DNA from 3 places in the Streptomyces sp. NPDC005931 genome. Region 3 is predicted to be linked to each of the others. Evidence: riboswitches for the same ligand, from Rfam matches in the RefSeq annotation. Region 3 holds a riboswitch; each other region holds the start of a gene.
What was found. A riboswitch is a leader RNA that binds a small molecule or an ion and turns the genes downstream of it on or off. The one in region 3 is predicted to bind cyclic di-AMP.

Region 1: another riboswitch for cyclic di-AMP. It lies ahead of ACFYOV_RS25585 (transglycosylase family protein); the one in region 3 lies ahead of ACFYOV_RS08130 (M23 family metallopeptidase).
Region 2: another riboswitch for cyclic di-AMP. It lies ahead of ACFYOV_RS11730 (transglycosylase SLT domain-containing protein); the one in region 3 lies ahead of ACFYOV_RS08130 (M23 family metallopeptidase).

Annotation. Positions count from the first base shown of each region.
Region 1 is NZ_JBIAIG010000012.1:132,349-139,944, reverse strand. It holds gene ACFYOV_RS25610 (NAD(P)/FAD-dependent oxidoreductase) at 1-176, opposite strand, end outside; gene ACFYOV_RS25605 (exopolyphosphatase) at 717-1,658, opposite strand; gene ACFYOV_RS25600 (DUF501 domain-containing protein) at 1,655-2,254, opposite strand; gene ACFYOV_RS25595 (septum formation initiator family protein) at 2,303-2,803, opposite strand; gene eno (phosphopyruvate hydratase) at 2,922-4,211, opposite strand; gene ACFYOV_RS25585 (transglycosylase family protein) at 4,529-5,227, opposite strand; cyclic di-AMP (ydaO/yuaA leader) riboswitch at 5,232-5,401, opposite strand; gene ACFYOV_RS25580 (transglycosylase family protein) at 5,606-6,637, opposite strand; gene ACFYOV_RS25575 (cytochrome P450) at 6,846-7,596, opposite strand, start outside.
Region 2 is NZ_JBIAIG010000004.1:147,286-154,881, forward strand. It holds gene ACFYOV_RS11715 (glycosyltransferase) at 1-206, opposite strand, end outside; gene ACFYOV_RS11720 (GNAT family N-acetyltransferase) at 326-1,393, opposite strand; gene ACFYOV_RS11725 (HAD family hydrolase) at 1,626-2,525, shown strand; gene ACFYOV_RS11730 (transglycosylase SLT domain-containing protein) at 2,578-3,063, opposite strand; cyclic di-AMP (ydaO/yuaA leader) riboswitch at 3,069-3,236, opposite strand; gene ACFYOV_RS11735 (polyprenyl synthetase family protein) at 3,796-4,806, shown strand; gene ACFYOV_RS11740 (outer membrane lipoprotein carrier protein LolA) at 5,629-6,843, shown strand; gene ACFYOV_RS11745 (ABC transporter ATP-binding protein) at 6,889-7,596, shown strand, end outside.
Region 3 is NZ_JBIAIG010000003.1:104,340-111,935, reverse strand. It holds gene ACFYOV_RS08145 (GNAT family N-acetyltransferase) at 1-1,171, opposite strand, end outside; gene ACFYOV_RS08140 (HPr family phosphocarrier protein) at 1,352-1,633, shown strand; gene ACFYOV_RS08135 (GntR family transcriptional regulator) at 1,851-2,546, opposite strand; gene ACFYOV_RS08130 (M23 family metallopeptidase) at 2,744-3,508, opposite strand; cyclic di-AMP (ydaO/yuaA leader) riboswitch at 3,521-3,685, opposite strand; gene ACFYOV_RS08125 (M16 family metallopeptidase) at 3,888-5,276, opposite strand; gene ACFYOV_RS08120 (M16 family metallopeptidase) at 5,273-6,712, opposite strand; gene ACFYOV_RS08115 (DNA topoisomerase (ATP-hydrolyzing) subunit A) at 7,126-7,596, shown strand, end outside.

The DNA.
Region 1 (7,596 bases), on a different contig from region 3:
ATGCTGCCGGCGGCGGCTTCGGGCAGGAAGGGCTGGTAGGTCATGTACGACCGGGGGTCGACGACCGTGACGGTCGCCTCGCCGTAACGCATCTTCTTCTGGATGCGCCGAGCTGCGTACAGGCCTACGTACCCACCGCCTACTACGAGGATCCTGGGACGCTCCGTGGTGCTCATGCCATCGAGTATCCACCTGCCGGAGGGGGGTAGCTCGTGCGCCCCTTCACAAGCTCCGGCAGCCCCTGTGTTACACTCCGCCGCTCCTGTGATCCAGGCCATGTTGCGGAGCCGGAACCAGCACACCCTACGGACCGTTGTCCATGCCGCGTGAGCTGCCTCTCTGCCGGACGGCGGGCTCGGTGAGGCCCTCGCTCGGGTCGCCGCAGCGGGTGCCCGAAGGGCCCCTATACCCCTCTTCTGAACATGTTCAAAGGGGAATTGAGCCCCCGAAAGGGTCAACGGACCCCTGTTCTTCGACCTCGCGGGCCCAATTCCTTGTGAAGAACTTCACGAACCTTCTCGACAGAGCCCCGCCCGGGGGCCGTTTCCGGCGCCCGGGCGGGGCTCAAACGTTATCCGCACTGCTCAGCAGAGTGCTACTCCTCAGTAACAAAGGAGACCGACACCACTCCCGCCGACGCCGCGACGCCGGCCCGCCGAGGCACCCGATGCCCGGGTGATGCGGGGCGTTCGGCCGCCCCCGACACGTGCAGACGGTCAGGCCAACGACCAGCCGATGCCGTCCAGGATGTCGTGTTCGCTGACCACGACCTCCTCCGCGCCGATGCGGTCCATGATCGCCAGCAGGACGAGAGCGCCCGCCCCGATCACGTCCACCCGGCCGGGATGCATGGAGGGGACCGCGGCACGCTCGGCGTGGGTGGAGCGCAGCAGCCACTCGGTGATCTCGCGGACGCGGTCCCGGGAGACGCGGGAGTGGTGGATGGCCGTCGAGTCGTACTCGGGCAGGTCCTGGGCGATCGCCGACACGGTGGTCACCGAACCGGCCAGCCCGACCAGCGTGTGCGCCTCGCGCAGCGGCACCGTCCGCTCGGCGAGGTCGAGGGACGCCTCGATGTCGGCCCGTATCGCCGCGATCTGCTCCTCGGTCGGCGGGTCCGTCACCACCCCGTCGCGCAGCAGGTGCCGCTCGGTCATCCGGACGCAGCCCACGTCGACGGAGCGGGCCGCGCGCACGTGGTCGTCGCCCAGGACGAACTCGGTCGAGCCGCCGCCGATGTCCACGACCAGGAACGGGCGCGCGAGGTCGGCGCGCCCCGTCAGTTCCTTCGTGGCCCCGGTGAAGGAGAACTCGGCCTCCTGGTCCCCCGTGATCACCTCGGGCTCCACGCCCAGGATGTCCAGCACCCCGCGCACGAACACGTCGCGGTTCCCGGCGTCGCGGGAGGCGGAGGTGGCCACGAAACGCAGGCGTCGCGCGCCGTGCTTCTCGATGATCTCCGCGTACTCCCGGCAGGCCGCGAAGGTCCGCTCCAGCGCCTCCGGCGCCAGCCGGCCCGTGCGGTCGACGCCCTGGCCGAGCCGCACGATCGTCATCCGCCGGTCCAGGTCGGTCAGTTCGCCGGTCTCGGGGTCGGCGTCGGCGACCAGGAGCCGGATCGAGTTCGTACCGCAGTCGATGGCGGCGACACGGGTCACCGTTCGTCCTCCTCGACCGGCCTGAAGGCGAAGTGCCCCGAATCCGAGGCGTCCACCTGCCGTCCCTCACCCGTGGGCGGTGTACCGGACGTCACGCACGGGCCCTTGCGCCACCACTCCGGCAGCATCGCCAGCGCCTCGTCGCCGAGGGGGTTCACGCCGGGACCGGCGGCCAGCGAGTGGGCAACCAGGACGTGCAGGCACTTCACCCGGTCCGGCATGCCGCCCGCGCTGGGGAAGTTCCTCAGTTCCTCGATCTCGTCGCGGCGCCGGATGTAGTCCTCGTGCGCGGCGCGGTAGGCGGCGGCCAGCTCGGGGTCGGCCGCCAGCCGCTCCGTCATCTCCTTCATCACGCCGTTCGCCTCCAGCGTGCCGATCGCGGAGTTGGCCCGCGGGCAGGTGAGGTAGTACAGCGTGGGGAAGGGCGTGCCGTCGGGCAGCCTCGGCGCCGTCTCCACGACGTCCGGCTGTCCGCAGGGGCAGCGGTGCGCGATCGCGCGCAGCCCGCGCGGCGGCCTGCCGAGCTGCTGCTTGAAGGCCTCGACGTCCGCGTCGGTCGGCTCGGTGCGCGGGGTCGTGGGCGGGGGCGTCTTCATGCCTTGCTTTCTATCGGTCTTCAGTGGTCGGTGGCGTCGGCGTCGGCGTCACCGGTCTGCGGCGGCGTCGGTCTTCCGGTCGGAGGCGTCGGACCTGTCGACCCCGTCCCAGATGTTCGCGTACCAGGGCCGGTCGCCCGCCCCCAGTGCGGTGCGGGACTGCTTCGCGGCGCCCGGGTCGATCACGATGTAGCCGGTCTCGCCGGGCATGACGTAGTGCAGCCGGCGGCGGATCTCCTGCTCGGCGTAGGCGTCGTCCTGCCAGCGTGCCTTGAGGTCGCGCAGTTGCTCCACCCGCTGCCGGGCCTCGTCCTGCTCCTGCTGGAGCTCGGCGATCTCGGCGCGCTGGGAGACGTACTGCCGCATGGGGTAGGCCAGGGCCACGACGAGGGAGCAGACCACCAGGGCGAGCAGCGCGGCCCGGCCGGTGAGCCGGGAGCGCCGGGCCTGGCGTTTGGTCTGCGAGCGGTAGACCCGGGCCGCGGTCTGCTCACCGATCAGCCGGATCCTGGTCGCGGTGGAGAACCGGTCCCGGTCCTTCACGGCCATGTCCCCGCCTCCCGTTCCCCTGTCCTACGCGCGTACGTCCCCGCACACGGTACGGGACCGGGTACGGGGACGTACGGACGACGCCTCCTGCGAGCCGGGTGCCCGGCCCTCGGCGTGCCTACTGGTGGGCGGAGCGGAACCGCGGGAAGGCGCTGCGGCCGGCGTACACCGCGGCGTCGTCGAGGATCTCCTCGATGCGCAGCAGCTGGTTGTACTTGGCGACGCGCTCGGAGCGGGCCGGGGCGCCGGTCTTGATCTGGCCGCAGTTGGTCGCGACGGCCAGGTCGGCGATGGTGACGTCCTCGGTCTCGCCGGAGCGGTGGGACATCATGCACTTGAAGCCGTTGCGCTGGGCCAGCTCGACGGCGTCCAGGGTCTCGGTGAGCGAGCCGATCTGGTTGACCTTGACGAGCAGCGCGTTGGCGGCGCCCTCCTCGATGCCTCGGGCCAGGCGCTCGGGGTTGGTGACGAACAGGTCGTCGCCGACGAGCTGGACCTTGTCACCGAGCTTGGCGGTGATGGTCTTCCAGCCCTCCCAGTCGTCCTCGAACAGCGGGTCCTCGATGGAGACCAGCGGGTACGCGTCGACGAGCTCGGCGTAGTACTCGGTCATCTCGGCGGCGGAGCGCTCCTTGCCCTCGAAGACGTAGGAGCCGTCCTTGTAGAACTCGGAGGCGGCGACGTCGAGGGCGAGGGCGATCTGCTCGCCGGGAGTGTAGCCGGCCTCCTTGATGGCCTCGAGGATGAGGTCGAGGGCCTCGCGGTTGGAGCCGAGGTTCGGGGCGAAGCCGCCCTCGTCGCCGAGGCCGGTGGCCAGGCCCTTGCTCTTCAGGACCTTCTTCAGGGTGTGGTAGACCTCGGCGCCCCAGCGCAGGGCCTCGGAGAAGGACTCCGCGCCGATGGGGGCGATCATGAACTCCTGGATGTCCACGTTGGAGTCGGCGTGCGAGCCGCCGTTCAGGATGTTCATCATCGGCACCGGCAGCAGGTGCGCGTTGGGGCCGCCCAGGTAGCGGAACAGCGGCAGGTCGCTGGCCTCGGAGGCGGCGTGGGCGACGGCGAGGGAGACGCCGAGGATGGCGTTGGCGCCGAGCGAGCCCTTGTTGTCGGTGGCGTCCAGGTCGAACATCGCCTGGTCGATCAGGCGCTGCTCGGTGGCGTCGTAGCCGACCAGCTCCGGGCCGATCTGCTCGATGACGGCGAGGACCGCCTTCTCGACGCCCTTGCCGAGGTAGCGGTTGGAGTCGCCGTCGCGGAGTTCGATGGCCTCGAAGGCGCCGGTGGAGGCGCCGGACGGGACGGCGGCACGACCCGTGCTGCCGTCGTCGAGGCCGACCTCGACCTCGACCGTGGGGTTGCCTCGGGAGTCCAGGATTTCCCGGGCTACGACGACGTCGATGGACGGCACGAGCATCTCCTTCTTGGATGTGACGCGGGTGAGCGGGACCGCGGTGGATCCTGCGAGTCCGAGCCTAACCGGCTCCGGGCGATCGGCCAGCGGCCGACCGTCCCGTGGACAGAACCGAGAGTAAATTGTTTCCGAACGGAACAAAGACCGTTTCCGGAAACCCATCCGAATCCGATGGGGCCCGTGACGCGAAAAGCCCCGCCCCGGCGCGTACGGGGGAACACGCGCCGGGGCGGGGAGCCCGTGGGGACGGGGCCGGGACTCGCGGTCCGGGAGGGGGACTCGCGGGCCCGGGGGCGGGACCTGCGGCCGCTTCCTTACTTCAGGTGCAGCTGCTGGCCCGGGTAGATCAGGTCGGCGTCCTCGACGATGTCGTCGTTGAGCTCGAACAGCTTGGCCCAGCCGCCCTTGACGCCCTGCTCCTTGGCGATGGTGCTGAGCGTGTCGCCCTTGACCACCTTGTACTCGCCGTCGCCCTTCTTGACCTTCTTGCCGGTCGGGGTGGTGACGGTCTTCTTGGCGGCCGGACGCTCGGTGGAGCGGGAGGCCTTCTGCTCGGTCTGGCGGGTCTCGGTGGAGCCGGTGCTCTGGCTCTGCGCGGAGCCGCCGCTCTGCGTCTGGGTGGAGGCGCCGCCGCTGTACGGGGTGCTGGACAGGTTCTTGCCGCAGACCGGCCAGGCGCCCTTGCCCTGACCCGCGAGGACCTTCTCGGCGATCGCGATCTGCTGGGCCTTGCCGGCCTGGTCGGCGGTGGCGGCGTACGCCGTGCCGCCGTACGCGGCCCAGGTGGAGGCGGAGAACTGGAGACCGCCGTAGTAGCCGTTGCCGGTGTTGATGGACCAGTTGCCGCCGGACTCGCACTGGGCGACGGCGTCCCACTCGGCGGCGGTGGCGGCGGAGGCGGTGCCGGCCGCCATCAGCGGGGCGGCGACGGCGGCGCCGGTGACGCCGACGACGGCGATGGCGCGAGTGGCCTTGGACGGACGACGGTGCTTGCCCTTGCCGGAAAACAGCATGGATGGATCCCCTCACCGACGCCTACGAGGTGAGCTGTCGGGTTCGGGCCGGTTGAGTTGCCCGGCCGCGCCCCTCACGAGACGCGGCTTCACCCCGAGCCGATTCCGGCATCAACTGCCCGGAACCGGCACTTACCTTGGGTCCCCCGCTCCTGCCTGCGGCGCTTGCGCGACGACTGTTCCCGTGCTGCCACTGGCAGGATTCGGCGTGGCGGCAGCCGGGGCTCGCGGTGGCGAGCGGTCACGACCGTAGGCACGGGATCGGCGAGATTTCAAAGACGATCAGGGCTTCTGAGACCTATCTCTCACCACGTTTAATTCGGGCATTCGGGGCGAATCGTGACGCCAACTGCCGTCATTCCCGCGCCTTTTCGCGCGTCACTTTTCGACCGGTTCGACCCCGACCTCGAGCTCCTGACCGGGAAGGATGAGGTCCGGGTCGGCACCGACGGCCTGCTGGTTCTCCGCGTAGAGCGCACGCCATCCGCCGCCGAGCTCAAGGGAGTCGGCGATACCCGAGAGACTGTCACCGGGGCGCACGGTGTAGGAGCCGTCGGCGGCGTCGCGGGAGGTGTCGGTGCCGCGCGAGGCGTGCCGTCCGGAGGACGCGGCCGCACGGTCCTGCTCCTCGTCCTCCTCGGCACTCGCGCCGCGGTGACGGCCGGTGCCGTTCGTTCCGGTGTCGGTGAGCGCGGAAGAATCGTCACTCCGGCCGGACTTGTCCGACTCGTCACTTTCGGGGACGTCTGTGGCGGCAGGAGAGGCATCGGACCCCGCGTCCTCACCTTCGGACTTGTCCGACTTGGTCGAATCGTCCGTAGTGGCGCCCTCGTTCTCCTCGTCCGACGACACGTCGGAGGAAGAGGGGGAGGACGACGGCGACGAGGACGGGGAGGCGGACGGCCCCTGCGATCCCGAGGAGCCGGGCACATACCGGTCGGAGGGGTCGGTGGAGTCGGCGGAGTCACGGGCGTCGGGTGACGCGGACGCGCCCGAGTCCTCGGCCACGCCCGTGTCGATGTCGGCCGACGCCGAGTCCTTGTCCAGGCCCGCGAGCAGACCGCAGGTCCGCCAGGCGCCGACTCCCTGGTCGGCGAGGATTCTCTCGGCGACGGCTATCTGCTGCCCGCGGCTGGCCTGGTCGGCGCTCGGCGCGTAGTCGAGGCCGCCGTAGTTCTCCCAGGCGTCCTGGGTCATCTGCAGTCCGCCGTAGTAGCCGTTGCCGCTGTTCTGGCTCCAGGAGCCGCCGGACTCGCACTCCGCGACCCGGTCCCATGTCGCGCCGTCGGCGGCGCTCGCGCTGCCTGCCCCGAGGAGCGGGATCGCGATGGCGGAGCCGGTGACTCCGGCCGCGAGGAGGAGAGCCGGAGCCTGGCGGGGGCGACGGTGCCGACCGTTCCCGGAGAGCATGCGGAGACCTTTCGCACGACAGCAGTTGTCGGCGCGGCGTGTGGAGCTGGGGCGCCGCGCTGATGGGTGAACGTATCGGCAGACGATCAGTTGTCACAAGTTCATGCCGCGCGTATCACGTGAAGATCACATAGTTGAAAGTGTGTCATGTTTGCGCTGGTCCCGCAGGAGACCCCAACGGGGCCCGACCCGCACGAGAAACCGCTGGTCAGTGCCGTGGGGGCGTGAACTCCACCGGCAGGGTGCGCAGTCCGCGCATGATGAGCCCCCCGCGCCACCGCAGTTCGGCCGGATCCACCGCGAGACGCAGGTCCGGCAGCCGGGCCAGCAGCGTGGCGAGCGCCGTCCGGCCCTCCAGCCGGGCCAGCGGCGCGCCCAGGCAGTAGTGGATGCCGTGCCCGTACCCCAGGTGCTGGTTGTCGCGGCGCCCGAGGTCGAGCACGTCGGGATCGGCGAACCGCTCCGGATCGCGGTCCGCGGCGGCGAGCACCACGAGGACGGGGTCACCGGCCGCGATCCGCTGCCCGCCGATGGTGACCGGCTCGGTGGCGAACCGCCATGTCGCGAGCTCCACCGGGCCGTCGTAGCGCAGCAGTTCCTCCACCCCGGTCTCCAGTAGCCCGCGCTCACCGGCGGCCAGCGAGTCCTGGAGGCGACGCCGCTGGTAGGGGTGGGTGAGGAGGGCGTAGGTGCCGTTGCCGATGAGGTTGACCGTGGTCTCGAAACCGGCGAACAGCAGGATGAACGCCATGGCGGCGGCCTCGTTCTCGGTGAGGTGTTCGCCGTGGTCGGAGGCCCGGATCAGACCGGAGATCAGGTCCTCGCCGGGCTCGGGGCGTGCGGGCAGTGCCTCGCGCTTGCGGTGGATGAGGTCGGCGAGGTAGCCGCGCATCTTCTTCACCGACCGCGCCACTCCACCCCGCGGCCCGCCCTGATGACGGATCATCATGCCCGCCCAG
Region 2 (7,596 bases), on a different contig from region 3:
GTCCCCACGGCCATGCGGGCCTGGCCTGCGAGGACCGCCCGGGGGTCGGTGCCCTCGGGCACCTGGCCCAGGAAGGTCGCCACCGGCCGTCCGTCCCGTCTGACCAGGACGAACACCTCTCCGTGGGTCACCGGCGGGCTGCCCGGGCCCGGTCTCAGGGTGGCGGCGGCCCCCTCGCGGTCCAGGTCGAGCTCGGCCACCTGCACCGCGCCGACGGCGAGGAACCGCCGTATCTCCTCCCGGGTCCGCTCCGCCCTCGCTCCGCCCGCTCTCCCTGCCACGTGCTCCCCCCTCGGCATGCCCCTCCCCATACCCCTCCCCCTCCTCACGGCCGGCGCAGCCGTGCCGTGCCCTTCAAGGTCCGTGACGCCAGCGACGCCAGGCGCGGGCGGACGCGGACGAAGGCGTGGGCGCGGCGGACCGGCTCACGGCTCAGCCAGTGCAGCGCGGCGCCCGCGCCCGGCCGTGTCGCCGCCCCTTCGTGGACGGTCCGTTCGCCGGTCTTCAGCGAGTCCTTGTACTCGGCGGGCCCGCGCCCCATGTCGAGCAGGGCGACGCCCTCGGCCGCCGCTGCCTCGGCCATCCGCAGATGCAGCACGAGCCCCGGCGAGTACTTCGCGAACTCCGGTGCGTACGACGGGAACCAGCAGGCCAGCACCGAGGCCGAGCGCAGCCCGAAGTGCGCGGCGACGGGGCGCTCGCCGGCGTAGAGCACCGACAGCGTGCCGGTGCACCCGGGGGCCCGGGTCTCGGCGAGACGGCCCACGAGCCGGGTGATCCACTCCTGCGCGAACCGGTCGCGGCGCCCGGTCCTGCGGTACTGCGCCGACTTCCACTCCATGAGCGTGCGCAGCGCGGCCGGGTCGCGTTCGTCGAAGACGAAGCGCACGGGGCCGGCCTGCCGGCCCAGCCTGCGCTCCTTGGCCAGCGTGGTCTTCAGGAACTTCGGCGACTGGGCGCGCAGCACGGACTCGTAGGTCTCGTAGCCCTTCTCGACGTCGATGACGTAGGTGGCGTGTTCCTCGGCCGCGTGGGCGGCGAACAGCTCCTGGCTCGCCTCCAGGTTGTCGAAGGCGAAGCTGGACACCGAGCAGGCCCGCAGCAGTTCACCGGCCTCCACGGTCAGGCCGGGCCGCAGGATCGCGCCCTGGCAGTCCGAGACGCCGAGCCCGATCGCCCGGCCCTGTCCCAGCGCGCCCCGCTCGTGCGGCAGGAAGCCGACCGGTTCGGCGCCGCCCTCGTACACCACCGCGACCCGGGCCTGCGGCCGCACCCGGCCGACGGCGACGGTGAACTCCGGTTCCATGAAAGGGTTGCGCGGGGCGTCCGCGGCGGCGCGCAACTCCCGCCAGCGCTCCTTCTCCCCCTCACCGAGCTCCTCCGGCCTCAGCACGCGTATGCGTCCACTGCTCACCTGACCCCCCGATCAAGTCCCCCCTGGACACTTGGAAGGTACCGCCCGGGAGTGCCCGCACGGTAGGTAGCGGAGCATGTTGTTGCCAACCGGTGCACAACCGGTGGACCCGCCCCCAACCGGCCGGTACCCGGCGATGCCGCCCCCGTGCCCGGGTCCGGGCCCGGGCGGGTGGTGAGTCGGACCCGTGGGTTGTCCGTATTCTCTGATCATGGCCGCACCCCCCGCATACGCACTCGTCGCCACCGACCTGGACGGCACGCTCCTGCGTGGTGACGACACCCTCTCCGACCGGTCCCTCGCCGCGCTCGCCCGAGCGGCGCGGGCCGGCGCCCGGCACCTGGTGGTGACGGGGCGCCCGGCGCCCCGGGTGCGGCCGCTGCTGGACGACCTCGGCTGCAGGGGGCTCGCGGTGTGCGGACAGGGCGCGCAGGTGTACGACGCCGGCGCGCACCGCATGCTGTGGTCCGTCACGCTGGACCGGGAACTGGCGGAGACCGCGCTCGGCAAGATCGAGGCCGAGGTGGGGGAGGTGCACGCGGCGGTCGACCAGGACGGGGTCGACGGGCTCACGCTCATCGAGCCGGGCTACCGGATGCCGCACCCGACCCTGCCCGCCGTGCGGGTCGGGCGGCGCGCCGATCTGTGGGAGCGGCCGATCAGCAAGGTGCTGCTGCGCCACGACGGCCTGTCCGACGACGAGTTGGCGGCGACGGCGCGCACGGTGGTGGGCTCGCTCGCGACGGTCACCATGTCGGGGCCGGGGACGGTGGAGCTCCAGCCGTGCGGCGTGACCAAGGCGACGGGGCTGGCGCTGGCCGCGGAGCACCTGGGAGTGGGTCCGGAGCGGACGGTCGCCTTCGGCGACATGCCCAACGACATCCCCATGTTCGACTGGGCGGCCCGCGGTGTCGCCATGGCGAACGCCCACCCCGAGCTGAAGGCGGTGGCGGACGAGGTCACCACGACGAACGAGGACGACGGCGTGGCCGTCGTCCTCGAGCGACTGTTCGGGGATGCCGGGCCGCACATGCCGCCGCACGTGCCGGCCCAGTACGACCCCCGGTCCGGGGCCGGGCCGCACGTGCCCCAACACGTGCCGGCCCCTTAGGCCCGTGGTCCGTTGCCCGGCCCCGGTCCGTCTCCGGGGGCGGGTCCGCCGCTCAGTAGGCGCCGAAGACGTTGTCGATGGAGCCGTAGCGGGCGGCCGCGTAGTTGCAGGCCGCGGTGATGTTGGCGACCGGGTCGTACGGGTCGAAGGCGGTGCCGGGCACGTGGTACGCCTGGAAGGTCGGGTCGATGACCTGGAGCAGGCCCTTCGACGGGGTGCCGGCGGCGGCGTTGGAGTCCCAGAGGTTGATGGCGTAGGGGTTGCCGGAGGACTCCCGCATGATGTTGCGGTGGATGGCGTCGTAGCTTCCGGGGATGCCGTGCTGGGCCATGACGGCCAGCGACTCGTGGATCCAGCCGTCGAGGTTGTCCGGGTAGACGGTCGCGGCGGTGGCCGCGGTGGGCGTCGTGGTGGCCGCGGACGCGGTGGTCGCGCCGAGCAGCGGCAGGACGAGCACGGCGGCGCCGGTACCGGCGACGGCGAGGGTGCGGGCGAGTCGGGCGCGGCCGGAGCGGCGGGGCTGACCGGTTGCAGGCATGTTCGGTTTCCTCTCCTACGCCTGCGAGGTGAGCTGTCGGGTTCGGGCGGGAGAGTGCCCGGCCGTGCCCGTGCGGGCATGGCTTCACCCCTAGCCGTTCCGTGCGTGGACCGGTACGGCGAGTTACCTGGGTCCCCCGCTCCTGCCGTGCGTGGGTTCGTCGTTGGGTGGTGCGGGCGGCGGCAGGATTGGGCGTCCACCCGGCAGGCCGGGAACGTATGCGAGAGCACATGTCCGGAACAAGTGCGGGCGTCACAGATCAGGCCGGTTGATCTTGCCGTGGGCGTTTTGCGACGCTTGATCCTTTGCGTTCGCCAAGGGTCAACTCGGGTATGTGCAACGGCGCCAGGGGGTGCGTGGAGAGGGAGGGTGGGCGGCGCGGTGCGTGACTCACTTCACTGGCCGGGCGGCCTGGGGGCATCTTTCGCCAAGGGGAATTCAATTGCTAATTGCGGCAAATCGGACAGTGGGGCGTGCAGGATGGTCTGTGGGGCGAGGTGCGTCCCGGGGTGTGGATTGCTACGTCCTGGTAAGTCGGTGAATGTCCGTTGTTATTAGACGATCAAAATGACTCCCGATTCGATCCCTCACCTGATCCCATGCCGTCCCGCCGGTAACCCCGGGCGCTGGCGGTGATCGAAACGTGACCGGATACGCTGACTCGAGTGGTGGCAGCGACCTATCGACAAACCGTGTAATCGCCAGTAGACACCAGCAGACAGGAGACCCCTCGTGACCGTCGTCGGGCCGTTCGGGCTGAGCGTGCGGGACCAGGCTCTGGAAGCCGATGTCCAGGCCGGATTGACGGCTGTCGAGGAGGGGCTGCTCGAGGCCACCAAGAGCGAGGTGCCCTTCATCACGGAGGCCGCCCAGCACCTGGTGCGGGCCGGCGGCAAGCGCTTCCGCCCGCTGCTCGTGATGCTCGCCGCCCAGTTCGGCGACCCCTATGCGCCCGGTGTCGTGCCGTCGGCCGTGGTCGTGGAGCTGACCCACCTGGCCACGCTGTACCACGACGACGTGATGGACGAGGCCGCGGTCCGGCGCGGGGTGGCCAGCGCCAACACCCGCTGGGGCAACTCCGTCGCGGTCCTCACCGGCGACTTCCTCTTCGCCCGGGCCTCGCACATCCTGGCCGACCTCGGACCCGAGGCGGTGCGGGTGCAGGCCGAGGCGTTCGAGCGGCTGGTCACCGGGCAGATCCTGGAGACCGCGGGGCCGCAGGACGGCCGGGACCCGGTCGACCACTACCTGGACGTGCTCGGTGGCAAGACCGGCTCGCTGGTCGCGGTGTCCTGCCGCTTCGGCGCGATGATGTCCGGTGCCGACGAGTCGCAGGTGAACGTGCTCACCCAGTACGGTGAGCGGCTCGGTGTCGCCTTCCAGCTCGCCGACGACGTCCTGGACATCGCCTCCGACTCCCACGAGTCCGGCAAGACCCCGGGCACCGACCTGCGCGAGGGCATCGCCACCCTGCCCGTGCTGCGACTGCGCGAGCGGGCGGCCCGGCTGGGGCTGGCCGAGGACCTCGCCCTGTGCGAGCTGCTCGACTCCGACCTCACCGACGACGCGCGGCACGCCGAGGCACTGCGCCTGCTGCGCGCCCACCCAGCGCTGGAGCAGGCCCGCCGGGACACCGTGCGCTACGCGGAGGAGGCCCGCTCGGCGCTGTCCCCGCTGCCGGAGTGCGAGGCGAAGGCGGCCCTGGTCCAGCTGTGCGACGCGGTGGTGCACCGGGCAGGCTGACACCCACCCGCCGCCCGAGCACGCGACGGGTCCGTCGCCGGCGCCACTGGGGCACGCCCCGTGCGCGCGTGCCCGGGCGGGCTTCGCACTTCGTTCGGTGCTCGTGGTGGGTGCACGGGCTTCGCATTTCGGTGCCCACGTGGTCCGCACGCGCGTTGCCCGCAGGCCCGCGCCCCCCTCGTCCCACCGCGCGTCAGACGACCCCACCGCATGGGGCGCCTGTGCACCGTCCGGGGCGCGTGCACGCCCTGCTGCGTGTGTCCCGCGCCCGCGTTTCGGCAGTCGCGGCGGCCGCTGCCCCGCCCGGCTCACTCGACCACACCCCGCCTCCGCGTCTTGGGCGGCCGCGCCGGCCGTACTACGTGCGTCCTGTGCCCGCACGGTCCGGCCCTGTGCGTCAGTGCCCGCACGGTCCGGTGCCGTGCGTCCCCCGGCCTCCTCGCCGCCCGGCGCGCGGGTCGCGCCTGACCCACCGTCGGAGCGCCCGGCCCCGACCCCCGGCGCCCGTCCCGACCCCCGGCGTCCACACGCCCCGGACGTCCCCCAAGGGCCCCGGCTTCCGCCTGCCCCCACCCCCTGACGCCCCACGACCCCTACTGGTCGGGGGAGGAAATCCCGCTCCGTGTCATACCGCAGCAGTACACGGAGTTGAGTCCGGGGTCTGACGAATCCGCTTCGTGGATTTGGTCAGATGGAGCCACGGACATCACCACAACTCACCGATTCGGGTGAGAATGGCGGCTCAGGGGTGAACCGGTGCGAGCGCGAAGGACGCGGGGACACTGGACGGAAGCCGCCGCCGACCACGGAGGTAGGGCACACATGGCACCGTACGAATCCGACGACACGACGACCGCGGCCGGGCCCGAGGAGCCGGGCACGGGTCGCCGCAGGGCCGCACGGTACGTCGTCCCGGTCACCGTGATGGGCGTGGCGGCCGCCACCATCGGCCTTGTCCCCGCGATCGCCGACTCCGGCGACCCCGACCTGCCGAAGATCACCGCCGAGCAGCTCGTCCAGAAGATCGCCGAGTCGGACGTCGACCGTCTTTCCGGCACCGTGAAGATCACCACGGACCTCGGTCTGCCGGACCTCGGCGGGCTGGAGGACGGCATCGTCTCCGGTGCCGCGGGACGCGGCGAGGGCGGCTCCTCCGCCGATCCGTCGTCCAAGCTCACCGAACTGGCGTCCGGTACGCACACCCTGCGCGTCGCCACCGATGGCCCGGAACGGCAGAAGGTGTCGCTCCTCGAGGACGCCGCCGAGTACAGCCTGATCCACAACGGCAAGGACGTCTGGGGTTACGACAGCGCGTCCAACGAGGTCTACCACGCCACCGTCGACGAGACGGCCGGCAAGCCGGAGCACCAGCCCCCGGCCACCCCGAAGGACTTCGCGGAGGAGGCACTCAAGTCGGTCGACGACACCACGTCGGTGACCGTCGACGGCACCGCCCAGGTGGCCGGCCGGGACGCCTACAAGCTCGTTCTTGAGCCCCGGCAGTCCGGCTCCACGGTCGGCGCCATCAGCATCGCGGTGGACCACGAGACCGGCATGCCGCTGAAGTTCACGCTGACCCCGGCGAGCGGCGGCGCCGCCGTCGTCGACGTCGGCTTCACCAAGGTGAGCTTCGACCGGCCGGCCGCCTCCACCTTCGACTTCACCCCGCCCAAGGGCGCCGAGGTGACCGAGGACGGCGAACTCGACCACGGCCGGGAGCACTCCGGGAAGCCGGAGAACGCCCCGAAGTCCGAGGAGGACCTCGCCAAGGGCCTCGACGGGCTGAAGATGCTCGGCGAGGGCTGGAACTCCGTCGCCACCTTCGACACCGGCGGCGCGGGCCTGCCGGCCGGCGAGGCGGGCGGCGACCTCGGCGGCTTCCTCGGCTCGCTCGGCGACCAGGTCAAGGGTGAGTTCGGCTCGGGCACGGTGTTCAGTACCCGTCTCGTCAACGCCCTGATCACCGAGGACGGCAAGGTCTACGTGGGCACCGTCACCAAGGACGCGCTCGTGAAGGCCGCCAACCAGGGGAAGTAGGCCCCCGACCGCACGACGCGCGCAAGACAGGGAACGAGGGAGCCGATGGGCGAGGCGTCCGCCACGGAGCCGGATGCGGCGCTGCCGGGTGACGCGGGCGACGACGTCATCGTCACCCGCGCGCTCACCAAGCGCTACCGCGGCGGACAGCTCGCCGTGGACGGTCTCGACCTGACCGTCCCGGCGGGCAGCGTCTTCGGCTTCCTCGGTCCCAACGGCTCCGGCAAGACCACCACCATCCGTATGCTGATGGGCCTGATCGAGCCGACGTCCGGCAGCGCACGCGTGCTGGGCCGGCCCATGCCGCGCGCCGCCCGCTCGGTACTGCCCCACGTCGGCGCCCTCATCGAGGGCCCGGCGCTGTACGGCTTCCTCTCCGGCCGCGACAACCTCCTGCGCTACGACGCCGCCGACCCGACCGCCGATCCGCGCACCCGGCGCGCCCGTGTCGCCGCCGCGCTGGACCGGGTGGGCCTCACGGCCGCCGCCGGGAAGAAGGCGAAGGCGTACTCGCTCGGCATGAAGCAGCGCCTCGGACTCGCGGCGGCCCTGCTCCAGCCGCGCAGCCTGCTCGTCCTGGACGAGCCGACCAACGGACTCGACCCGCAGGGCATGAGGGAGATCCGCTCCCTGGTCCGGGAGTTGGCCTCCGACGGCACGACCGTCTTCCTCTCCTCGCACCTGCTCGACGAGATCGAGCAGGTCTGCACCCATGCCGCCGTGATGGCGCGGGGTCGGCTGATCACCCAGGGC
Region 3 (7,596 bases):
CACCGGTGACGCCTCCGCCGCGCCGGTGCAGCCGCGAGAGCAGGGCCACGCCGATGGCGCCGGACTGGGCGAACAGCCCGATCCGGCCCGGGCGCGGCATCCGGGGCGCGAGCGAGGCGTTCAGCCGTACGTCCGGGGAGGTGTTGATGACACCGAAGGCGTTCGGTCCGATGATCCGCATGCCGTACGTGCGCGCGTGCCGCACGAGGGCGCGCTGGCGCTCACGGCCTTCCGGACCGGACTCGGCGTACCCGGCGGAGACGACGACGAGCCCCTGCACGCCGTGTTCGCCGCACTCGGTGACCACCTCGGGGACCCGCTCGGCGGGCACGGCGACGACCGCGAGGTCGACGTGCGCGCCGATGTCCCGCACGGAGCGGTGCGCGGGCACCCCGTCGAGCTCGGTCTGCCCCTCGGGGAGGGCCCTGTTCACCGCGTACAGACGGCCGGTGAACCCGGCGTCCCGGATGTTGTCGAGGATGCTGCGGCCCACACCGCCCGGCGTGCGGCCGGTGCCGATGACGGCGACCGAACCGGGAGCGAGCAGCCGCTGCACGGAGCGGGCCTCGGCGCGCTGCTCGCGCGCGAACTGCACGGCCAGGGAGCGGTCGGTGGGCTCGAGGTCGAACTCGAGCCGGACGACCCCGTCCTCGAAGCTGCGCTTCTGGGTGTACCCGGCGTCGGTGAACACCTTGATCATCTTGGTGTTGGCGGGCAGCACCTCGGCGGCGAAACGGCGGATTCCGCGCTCCCGCGCGACGGCGGCGATGTGTTCGAGCAGCGCGGAGGCGACACCGCGGCCCTGGTGGGCGTCCTGGACGAGGAAGGCGACCTCGGCCTCGTCGGCCGGTGCGGAGGCGGGCGCTCCGTGGGCGCCGATGCGGTCGTACCGTACGGTGGCGATGAACTCGCCCCCCACCGTGGCCGCGAGTCCCACCCTGTCCACGAAGTCGTGGTGGGTGAAGCGGTGGACGTCCTTCGCGGACAGACGCGGATAGGGCGCGAAGAAGCGGTAGTACTTCGACTCGTCCGACACCTGCTCGTAGAAGCTGACCAGGCGCTCGGCGTCATCGACGGTGATGGGGCGGACGCGTGCGGTGCCGCCGTCGCGCAGCACCACGTCGGCTTCCCAGTGGGCGGGGTACTCGTGCCGGTCCGACGAGGTCTGCATGGGCCCCAGAGTACGGGTCGCGTCCGACAACGGCGCGAGGCAGTCTGTGGAGGACACAGAACCGGGCCGAGGCCGCGGTCCGGAACCACCCCGGTGAGGGAGCGACGCCCCGCTCCGGGCATGCTCGACGATATGGGAAACTGGTCTAGACAACCCTGAACACCTGAAGGGCAGCAACACATGGCTGAGCGCCGCGTCAACGTCGGCTGGGCCGAGGGTCTCCACGCCCGTCCCGCCTCCATCTTCGTCCGGGCCGCCACGGCCACAGGCGTCCCGGTGACCATCGCCAAGGCCGGGGGCACCCCCGTCAACGCGGCGTCCATGCTGGCCGTCCTGGGCCTGGGTGCCCAGGGCGGCGAGGAGATCGTGCTCGCTTCCGACGCCGAGGGCGCGGACGCCGCCCTGGACCGTCTGGCAACGCTGGTCTCCCAGGGGCTCGAGGAGCTTCCCGAGACCGTCTGAGCCCCTGCGGCAAGGGGCGGAGCGGCGCCGACCCTCGGGTGGCGCGGCTCCGCCCTTTTCCTGTCGCTCTGCACGTGGGTGCATGCCGCACCGGATTCACCAGCGGCATCCAAAGGCACCTCACCCGGAGGCGGCTTTCAATTTCCGCGAGCACGTGAAAACGGGCAGCAGAAATACCGCCCCACCGAATGACCCTTCTTTGTATACGGCCCTTTTGTTAATGCCGCAGGCTCGGCGTGTTTACGGGATGTTGCGAGTTCCTCACACGCTCCGCGCGGTCCGGGCCGGGGCCGAAGCGGAGGCGGTGCGCCCCGGTCCGGCGCTCGGTGTGCAGCGCCGTCAGGGCCCGCGCCCGCTCGCCGTCGCCACGTGCCACGGCGTCCACGATCGCGCCGTGCTCCGCCCAGGACTCCACCGGGTCGGACGGCCCCTCCACCGCGTACATCCAGGCGATCTTGTGCCGCAACTGCGTCAGCATCGACGTCAGCGCCGGGCTGCCGGCGGCCTGGGCGAGCGTCTCGTGGAACCATCCGCCCAGGGAGCGCAGGTCGTCGCTGCTGCCCCGGCGGGCGCGCTCCTGGCCCAGCCGCACCAGGCCGCGCAACACCTTCAGATGGGCCTCGGTACGGCGTTGCGCCGCACGGGAGGCCCCGAGCGGCTCCAGCAGCAGGCGCATCTCCAGCAGGTCGGCGGCCTCCTGCTCGGTGGGTTCGGCCACGCACGCGCCCGCGTGCCGCCGGGTCACCACGAACCCCTCGGCCTCCAGGGTGCGCAGGGCCTCCCTGACGGGCACGCGCGAGACGCCGTAGCGGCGGGCGAGGAGTTCCTCGGTGAGCCGGCCACCGCGCTCGTAGACACCCGCGACGATGTCGTCCCGGATCGCCGTGCACACCGAGTGCGCGGGAACACGCATGACGAACCTCCGGCTTAATCCCCGTGAAACGTCGACGATGGACGTGTGTTCCGTGACTCTATTGCAATCGACCGGAAATTCCGACGGCGGGCCGGATTCCATGCGAATCTTTTGGACAACCACTCCTTCGAAAACGGCGAAAGCCCCGGCTCGGGGGCCGGGGCTTTCGTGCAGGTGGGGCGGGGGCGCGCGTCGCGTCAGAGCTTCACGCCGTGCGTGCGCAGGTACGCGACCGGGTCGATGTCGGAGCCGTACTCGGCGGTCGTGCGGGCCTCGAAGTGCAGGTGGGCTCCCGTGACGTTGCCGGTGGCACCGGAGAGGCCGATCCGCTGGCCCGGGGTGACCTGCTGGCCGACCGAGACGCTGATGGACGACAGGTGGCCGTACTGGGTGTAGGTGCCGTCGTGCATCCTGATGACGACCTGGTTGCCGTAGGCGCCGCCCCAGCCGGCCTCGACGACGGTGCCCATGCCGACCGACTGCACGGGAGTGCCGCCGGCGGCGTGGAAGTCGACACCGGTGTGGCTGCCGGAGGACCAGACGGCGCCGCCGCTCTTGTAGCCGGTCGAGACGTAGGAGCCGGGGATCGGGGAGACGAAGGTGTTGAGGCGCTTACGCTCGGCCTCGCGGGCGGCGCGCTCGCGGTCCTCGCGGGCCTTCTTGGCGGCCGCGACCGCCTCCTCGCGGGCGGCCTCCTCGGCGGCCCGGCGGGCGGCGGCCGCCTCGGCGGCCTCCTGCTGGGCGGTCGCCTGGGCGTCGATCTGGGCGGCGACGTCGTCGCCGATGGTGACGACGGGGGTGAGTCCGGTCTGCTCGGCGGCGGGTTCGGCCGCGAGCGCCGGGGCCGTGAAGGATCCGATGACGCCGGTGGTGGTGAGGGCCGCGACGCCCGCCGCGCGGGCGGTGCCGCGCTGCATCCGGCTGGGACGACGGTGCTTCCCCGTGGCGCGGGTGAACGCCATGTACAGGCTGGTCCTTTCCTTCCCTCTCGCCTACCGGGTTAGCTGACGGGTTCGGAGCAGGAAGGTCTCCTACGGACCCCCTCGCGGCACGCGCGGGCGTCCGATTCACCCCAGGGACTGCGATGGGTCCCCGGCTCCCCTGGCTCGCGCCGTACGGGGACTCGGCGATGACTGTCCGGTGCCGCGGGTGCGGCGCACTGCCTGACGAACAGCCCGGACGACGCTAAACGGGGCGACTTTCAATCCTCAAACGAATCCCGGTTTTTGTAGCGCATCCCACAGGTCAGACAGGCAACCTCCGCCCCAATCCGGGCATAAGGGAGCCCTGGTGACTTTCGTGTCACCAGGGCTCCGGGCGCGCGTGCGCCTGCCGCGCCGTCTACTCGGCCGACACCACGCCGACTTCGCCGATGCCGAGGGCCTCGACGGGCTCCTTGATCTGCGCCGCGTCACCGACCAGGACGGTCACCAGGCGGTCCACCGGGAAGGCGTTCACGACGGCCGCGGTGGCCTCCACGGTGCCGGTCGCGGCCAGCTGCCGGTACAGCTGCGCCTGGTAGTCGTCGGGCAGGTGCTGCTCGACCTGGTCGGCCAGGGTGCTCGCGACGGCCGCCGCGGTCTCGTACTTGAGCGGCGCCACGCCCACGAGGTTCTGCACGGCGACGTCGCGCTCGGCGTCGGTGAGCCCCTCCGCGGCGAGCGTGCGCAGCACCGTCCACAGGTCCTCCAGGGCGGGACCGGTGTTCGGGGTGTCGACGGAGCCGCTGATGGCGAGCATCGCCGCGCCGGTGCCGTCCGGGGCGGACCGGAGCACCTGCCCGAACGACCGCACGCCGTAGGTGTAGCCCTTCTCCTCGCGCAGGACGCGGTCCAGGCGGGAGGTGAGGGTGCCGCCGAGGCAGTAGGTGCCGAGCACCTGGGCCGGCCACACGCGGTCGTGCCGGTCCGGGCCGATGCGGCCGATCAACAGCTGGGTCTGGACGGCGCCGGGGCGGTCGACGATCACGACCCTCCCGGTGTCGTCGGCGACGACGGGCGGCACGGGACGCGACCGGGCCGGGGAGCCGGTCCAGGAGCCGAGCGTGTCGCCGAGCAGCGCGTCCAGGTCGACGCCCGTGAGGTCGCCGACGACCACGGCGGTGGCGGTGGCGGGGCGGACGTGCTTCTCGTAGAAGGCTCGTACGGCCGCCGCGTCAATGCCGGTGACCGTCTCCTCGGTGCCCTGGCGCGGGCGCGACATGCGCGAACCCGCCGGGAACAGCTCCTTGGAGAGCTCCTTGGCGGCCCGGCGGGAGGGGTTGGCCAGCTCGTGCGGGATCTCGTCGAGGCGGTTGCGGACGAGCCGTTCGACCTCGCTGTCGGCGAACGCGGGTGCCCTGAGGGCCTCGGCGATCAGCCCGAGCCCCTTGGCGAGCCGCGAGGCCGGCACCTCCAGGCTCAGGCGTACGCCGGGGTGGTCGGCGTGCGCGTCGAGGGTGGCGCCGCAGCGCTCCAGCTCGGCGGCGAACTCCTCGGCCGAGTGCTTGTCGGTGCCTTCGGAGAAGGCCCGCGCCATGATCGTGGCGACGCCGTCCAGGCCGGCCGGTTCGGCCTCCAGGGGTGCGTCGAGCAGCACCTCCACGGCCACGACCTGCTGGCCGGGGCGGTGGCAGCGCAGGACGGTCAGGCCGTTGCCCAGCGTCCCGCGCTCGGGGGCCGGGAAGGCCCAGGGCTTGGCCTCGCCCGCCTGCGGCTGGGGGTGGAAGTCCATCTGGGCGAGCTCGGTCACTTCGCCGCCTCCTCGTTCTCGTCGGTGCCGGCTGCCGCGGCGGCTTCCCCGGTGTCCCCGGCGCCCTCGGTGTCCGCCGCGTCCTGCGGGTCGGCCACGTCCTGCGCGTCCTGCGCATCCTGCGCGTCGTCGGCGGCGACGGGCTCGTAGACGAGCACCGCGCGGTTGTCGGGGCGCAGGCGGGCCGCGGCGACTTCCCGCACCTCCTCGGCCGTCACCTCGAGGACGCGCTGGACCGCCGTCAGGGCGAGCTGCGGGTCACCGAACAGCACGGCGAACCGGCACAGTTCGTCGGCGCGGCCGGCGACCGTGCCCAGCCGGTCCAGCCACTCTCGCTCCAACTGGGCCTGGGCCCGCTCCATTTCCTCGGCCGTGGGGCCCTCCTCCGCGAACCGGGCGAGCTCCTCGTCGATGGCGGCCTCGATGACCGGCACCTCGACGTCGCCGGACGTCTTCACGTCCAGCCAGCCCAGGGAGGGCGCCCCGGCGAGTCGCAGCAGGCCGAACCCTGCCGCCACGGCCGTACGGTCCCGCCGCACCAGCCGGTTGTAGAGCCGCGAGGACTCGCCACCGCCGAGGACGGTGAGGGCCAGGTCGGCGGCGTCGCACGCGCGCGTGCCGTCCTGCGGCAGCCGGTAGGCGGCCATCAGCGCCCGCGCGGGGACCTCCTCCTCGACGACCTCGCGCAACTGCTCGCCGATCACGTCGGGCAGCGTGCCGTCGCGGGGCTCGGGCTTGCCGTCGTGCGAAGGGATGGAACCGAAGTACGTCTCGATCCAGGCGAGCGTCTGCTCCGGGTCGATGTCGCCGACCACCGAGAGGACGGCGTTGTTCGGGGCGTAGTAGGTGCGGAAGAACCGGCGGGCGTCCTCGAGGGTGGCCGCGTCCAGGTCCGCCATCGACCCGATGGGCGTGTGGTGGTAAGGGTGGCCCTCCGGATAGGCGAGGGCGGTGAGCTTCTCGAAGGCGGTGCCGTAGGGCACGTTGTCGTAGCGCTGGCGGCGCTCGTTCTTGACGACGTCCCGCTGGTTCTCCATGGACTCCTCGTCCAGGGCGGCCAGCAGCGAGCCCATGCGGTCGGCCTCCAGCCAGAGGGCGAGCTCCAGCTGGTGGGCCGGCATGGTCTCGAAGTAGTTGGTGCGCTCGAAGCTGGTGGTGCCGTTCAGGGAGCCGCCGGCGCCCTGAACGAGCTCGAAGTGACCGTTGCCCTTCACCTGGGCGGATCCCTGGAACATCAGGTGCTCGAAAAGGTGAGCCAGGCCCGTACGCCCCTTGACTTCGTGCCGCGAACCGACGTCGTACCAGAGGCACACCGCCGCGACCGGGGTCAGGTGGTCCTCGGAGAGCACCACGCGCAGGCCGTTGGCCAGGCGATGCTCGGTCGCTGTCAGGCCGCCGGAGCCTGCCTGCGCTGTGGCCGTGTGACCCATGGGCATGTACGTCCCTTCGATCGCGGAGGCGGGTCGTCGATCCGCCGTTTCTGCCGGTCCTGCCACTGTATGCAAGCGTGTGGAGCACCGCCGAAGTTCCCGGGCGGGATCGGGTACGCCGAGAGCGAGAAGCGGGCACAGGGAAGAGGCCGGCGGTGCGGGGCGGAACGATGGGGCCTTCGTGACCTCTGTGGCGACGAGGCGGACGCCGGCGTTCCGCCGAACCGTTCGCCCGTCCCCAGGCCGGTTCGGCGCGACCCGCGGCGGGGAGCGGCCGCCGGTCCGCGTAATCTGCTCGCGCCGCCGCCCCGTCCCCGCGCGGGAGCCGCAACCGGGTCCTTGTCCCGGTTGTCGGTGCGGCGGTCCACAATGGTCCGCGTCAGATCCCGTCACACGCTTCAAGCAAGGAGCCGGCAGCGATGGCCCGCCGCAGCACGAAGACCCCGCCGCCCGACGACTCGTACGAGGAGAAGATCCTCGACATCGACGTCGTCGACGAGATGCAGGGCTCCTTCCTCGAGTACGCGTACTCGGTCATCTACTCCCGCGCCCTGCCGGACGCGCGCGACGGTCTGAAGCCGGTGCACCGCCGCATCGTCTACCAGATGAACGAGATGGGACTGCGCCCCGAGCGCGGCTACGTGAAGTGCGCCCGCGTCGTCGGCGAGGTCATGGGCAAGCTGCACCCCCATGGTGACGCGTCGATCTACGACGCCCTGGTGCGCATGGCCCAGCCCTTCTCCATGCGGGTCCCCCTGGTCGACGGCCACGGCAACTTCGGCTCGCTGGGCAACGACGACCCGCCGGCCGCCATGCGGTACACCGAGTGCCGGATGGCCGAGGCCACGAGCCTGATGACCGAGTCCATCGACGAGGACACGGTCGACTTC